2 regions of the Shewanella mesophila genome follow, and region 1 is predicted to be linked to the other one. Evidence: predicted binding sites of a transcription regulator. Region 1 holds the regulator's gene; the other holds the start of a gene.
What was found. Region 1 encodes MetJ, which represses methionine synthesis genes. Its sites were predicted from a motif close to TAGACGTCTAGACGTCTA; they were not measured.
Positions count from the first base shown of each region.

Region 2: a site for MetJ is predicted at 988-1,005, ahead of metE (5-methyltetrahydropteroyltriglutamate--homocysteine S-methyltransferase). Genes of this name have one in related genera too.

Region 1 is NZ_CP080421.1:3,752,690-3,755,156, reverse strand. It holds gene K0I73_RS16545 (sulfite exporter TauE/SafE family protein) at 1-605, opposite strand, end outside; gene metJ (met regulon transcriptional regulator MetJ) at 749-1,063, opposite strand; gene metB (cystathionine gamma-synthase) at 1,288-2,454, shown strand.
Region 2 is NZ_CP080421.1:1,007,538-1,010,004, forward strand. It holds gene K0I73_RS04485 (LysR family transcriptional regulator) at 16-915, opposite strand; gene metE (5-methyltetrahydropteroyltriglutamate--homocysteine S-methyltransferase) at 1,121-2,467, shown strand, end outside.

The sequences.
Region 1 (2,467 bases):
TTCTGCTTGTCTACCCGACCAACGAGTCGATTCGCAAATAAGTAGCCCAAAATAACCGATGGCAATAGCAGCGCCGAAATATAAAAGTGGTGTAAGGTGAGCAGGCCGCTGAAGCCTAAAATTATTAGCGCTATGGTTGAGCTGAAAATAAAAAATGCCGACAGTGCGGCTCGGAACTGTTTGGCGTCTTTTCCTGAAAGTAAGATCGCTAATGGTGGTCCACCAATGGCGGCAATATTACCAAAAATGCCTGATAGTATGCCTGCTGCAAATAAGCTAGTTCGCGTGATAGGGAGAGATAACTTGAGTAAACTTAGCAATACTGCCAGTGCCACGATAATCGCTATGGCTAAACCTAATATCGGTTGTGGTGCCCAGAGCAATAGCAAAGCACCTAATATGCCTCCAGGAATTCGTCCAAGTAATGCATATTGTAAACCGTTAAACTCAAGTGCTGCTCGTTCTCTGAATAGTGTTAACAGTGAGATTGAAAATCCCATTAAGATCACTGGCGCGGGAACGAGGCTGGGATCGACAAGATAAAGCAGTGGCGAGGCGACAACGGCTAAGCCAAAACCGATAAGGCTTTGAGTAAACGCACCCATAAAGATGATTAATGAGGCGAGAATTAAGCTCGTCGGGTCGATGATAAAGTCAGCCACAATTACTCCATCTGGCGGGAATGATTGACAAAAAAGGGACCGTTAAAAGATCCCTTTCTAGATAAATATTTGGCAAGTTGAGTGTATTACTCTAACTCTTCCCATTCGATGCCCATTTCTGTCATCAGCTTTTTCACTTCAGCTGGGATACTATCAGGCTTGTCTTTTGACAAATCATCGTCATGGGGAAGCGGTTGGCCTGTATAGGCATGCAAAAACGCTTCACAGAGCAATTCGCTGTTGGTGGCATGGCGTAAGTTATTTACCTGACGGCGTGTTCGCTCATCGGTTAATACCTTAAGTACCTTTAGAGGAATAGAGACAGTGATCTTTTTCACTTGCTCATTCTTCTTACCATGTTCTGCATATGGGCTGATATAATCGCCATTCCACTCAGTCATTGACTCACCTGTAAATTCTCAAATTCGGGGCAGATTTTATACCCTTACAAATTACAGTCAAATTATTGCCCTTAATTTTTGTGAATTGCAAATAGATTTCTAAATGTTTGGACGTCTAAACGTCTAAATGTGTTGACGGTGAGGGCTTGCTTCGGTACATTTAGACGTCCAGACATCTCTTTGTGGAAGATGACTGTTAGCGTATCGATTTTTAGGAGTAATAGATGACAGAGCGAAAACTAGCCACCACAGCGGTTCGTACCGGGATTGAGTCGGATACTCAACATGGTGCAGTTGTACCGCCCATTTACCTGTCAACAAATTACTCTTTTGATGGCCATAACAATCCCCGCGACTTTGACTATAGTCGTTCGGGTAATCCGACGCGATCAATTTTAGGCGATGCAATTGCTGAATTAGAGCGAGGCGCTACTGGTGTGGTGACCTGCACAGGTATGGCCGCAATTACCTTAGTGACTAGTTTGCTTGGCCCCGACGATCTGCTTATCGTTCCCCATGATTGCTATGGTGGTAGTTATCGTCTGTTTACCAATCTTGCAAAGAAAGGCGCTTTTAAACTTGTCGTGGTCGACCAGACAGATCCTAAAGCGTTAGACGCGGCGATCGCTCAGCAGCCCAAGATGGTATGGTTAGAAACGCCCTCTAATCCGTTATTACGCGTCGTCGACATCGAAGCAATAGCGAAAGCGAGTCACAGCGTAGGTGCACAGGTGGTGGTCGATAACACTTTTTTATCCCCTATTTTACAGCAGCCTCTACTGCTCGGCGCCGATATAGTTATTCACTCAACTACCAAATATATCAATGGTCACAGTGATGTAGTTGGCGGAGCGGTTGTCGCCAAAGATGCTGAGGTCGGTGAACTGCTCCACTGGTGGTCTAATACCTTAGGTTTAACTGGCTCGGCTTTCGATAGTTATCTTACCTTACGTGGTTTACGTACCTTGCCAATAAGAATTCGTGAGCATCAAGCAAATGCACAGAAGGTACTCGCGTTACTGACATCTCATTCTGCGGTTGCAAAGGTATATTATCCAGGGCTTACGGATCATCCAGGACATGAGATCGCGCTAAAGCAACAAAAAGGCTTTGGTGCAATGCTTAGTTTTGAACTAAAAGGTGGAGAATCCCAGCTTATTGCGTTTTTAGATCAGTTAAAATACTTTTCAGTAGCCGAAAGTCTTGGGGGGGTAGAGAGCTTAGTCGCAGTTCCTGCTACCATGACCCATAGAGCGATGGACCCAGAAGCGCGTTTTGAAGCTGGAGTAAAAGAGACTCTGATCCGTTTGTCTGTGGGGATCGAAGATGGTGATGATCTGGTGGCCGACATTCTGGCGGGTTTAGATGCTGCTGAAGCAGTAAGTTGTTAAAGGTATTGAGGAG
Region 2 (2,467 bases), 1.6 Mb from region 1:
CCTTACTTCTTTGATTCAGCCATTCTGTTTAGTTATTCCCTCTGCAGCAACAAGACTCAACCATTGCTGTGCGAGCCGCGCATTGCTACTCCTGTGACGATAAGCGCCAAATAGTGGTCTTTTTAGTCCTTCTTGCCCGAGTTTTAGCGCCGTCAATGATAAGCCATGGGCTTCATTTATCGACCAACTAGGCAGGGCGGATACACCGTCTTTACAAGCAATACGTTGCAAGAGCATAGCGGTAAGATCGCAGCGGATCTGTTTACTGACTGGGATCCCCGCAGGTTCTAAAAAGTAACGGTAGATGTCTAAACGCGCCAGTGGCACTGGATAGGTGATAAGCGATTGCTCACTGAGCTGAACTGGCGTCACATGGCGCTGTTGTGCTAACGGGTGGTCGTTGGCGACCAATAGTTTAACTTCAAAATCAAAAAGGTGCTGATAGGCGATATCCTTGTCTGGTATTGGATCTGACGTCAGCACCACATCTAGTTCTCCTTGCTTAAGCGCCGTTAGCGAATCAAACAGGTGGCGGCTCGAGAGTTCAAGGTTGGTGTGAGGGAAGTTGCTATTGAACTCTTCGATTACTGGCATCAGCCAGCGAAAGCAGCTATGGCACTCAATACCGACAAACAGATCGGCGGCGTCGTCACTCAGTCCATTTTTGAGATCGACCTCAGTTTCAATCACCTTAGGCAGAATCTCCTCTGCCAGTGTAAGTAAGCGTGTTCCTTCTTGGGTAAAAGAGAGCGGTTTACTCTTTCTAACAAAAATTGCCGAATTGATTCGGGTCTCAAGCTCTTTTATCTGGTGAGATAAGGCCGATTGAGTGACAAAGCGCTTTTTAGCTGCGCCAGCGAGACTGCCACTCTCTTTGAGGGCCACCAATGTTCGTAAATGCCTAAGCTCTATCATTTTTACCTCAGATGAATTTTGCTCATGTTGTGCTTGAAATCAATTCGATTGCGAGGTGACAGGTTAACACAATAAACTTCTAGACGTCCAGACGCCTGTTTATGCTTGTGTCATCTTAATCGTCATCAGTTGCTTGATGTCCAAGTTAACAGCGTCATTATGAATTTTGCTCATCTTAAATAAAAGGGTATACAGTATGCAGTCTATAAGTGTTGCTTCACTAGGTTTTCCAAGGATTGGCCGTCAGCGTGAGCTTAAATTTGCACTAGAAAAGTATTGGCGCGGCGAAATCACTCAAACAGCACTTGAAGAGGTTGCCAGTTCATTGCGTCAAACCCATTGGGAGTGGCAGGCAGAGGCTGGGGTTACTCATCTGCCTGTGGGGGATTTTGCCTATTACGATCACGTCTTAACCTTAAGCGCCACTATCGATGCGATTCCCGCACGTCATCGTGACGGCGATAAGGTCGATTTAGATACCCTGTTTCGAGTGGCTCGTGGACGTGCGCCAACGGGCAACGCGACCACGGCCTCGCAGATGAAAAAGTATTTCAACACTAATTATCACTATATCGTGCCGGAGCTGAGTCAAGATCAAACTTTTAAGATTGTATTCGAGCAACTTTTTGACGAGGTCGAGCAAGCAACGTCCTTGGGTTATCAGCCAAAGCCAGTAATACTCGGGCCTTTGTCTTATCTTTATCTGGCAAAATGTAGTGGCCAAGTTTTTGATAAACTGAGTTTGTTACCCCAGCTAATCGAGGTTTATCAGGCCATTCTTAGCCGCTTTGCCGACCAAGGCGTGACTTGGGTGCAATTAGATGAACCTATCTTGGCGTTAGAGTTAGAAGATGATTGGCAAGCACCTTTCGCTGACACCTATCAGGCATTAAATGATGTCGATGTTAAACTCATGCTAGCAACCTATTATGGCAGTGTCGCACACCATCAACAGCTGATCAGTGATTTGGACATTGCTGGCGTTCATATCGATCTGGTGAGTGCGCCGCAGCAGTTACCTCAATTTGCCGCAGACTTAAAACCTGAACAAGTATTAAGTCTTGGGGTGATCAATGGTCGTAATGTGTGGGCTGCTGAGCTTGATAATATTAAGCAACTGCTTGCGCCTGTAGTTGCTGATTTTAGCAATCAGATATGGATCGCACCTTCTTGTTCACTGTTACACACCCCTGTTGACCTAGATATTGAAACTGAACTTGAGGCGTCTCTGCGTGAGCAGTTAAGTTTTGCAAAGCAAAAACTAACAGAGCTCCATCAATTGAGAACCTTGTTAGTCGAGCCCGAATCCGTGGCATCTCAAGCGATAGTGACGCGCTGTATTGAGAGGCGAACCGCCAGAAAAAATGCGGCTAATGATCAAGTAAATGCGCGGGTGGCTGCATTAACCCTCGCTGATTTTGAGCGTCAAAGCGGATTTGAATTGCGTCAAGTGAAGCAGCAACAACGCTTTCGGTTACCTTTGCTGCCCACCACAACGATAGGTTCATTTCCGCAGACTCCCGCGATACGAGGACTTCGCAGTCGCTGGCGC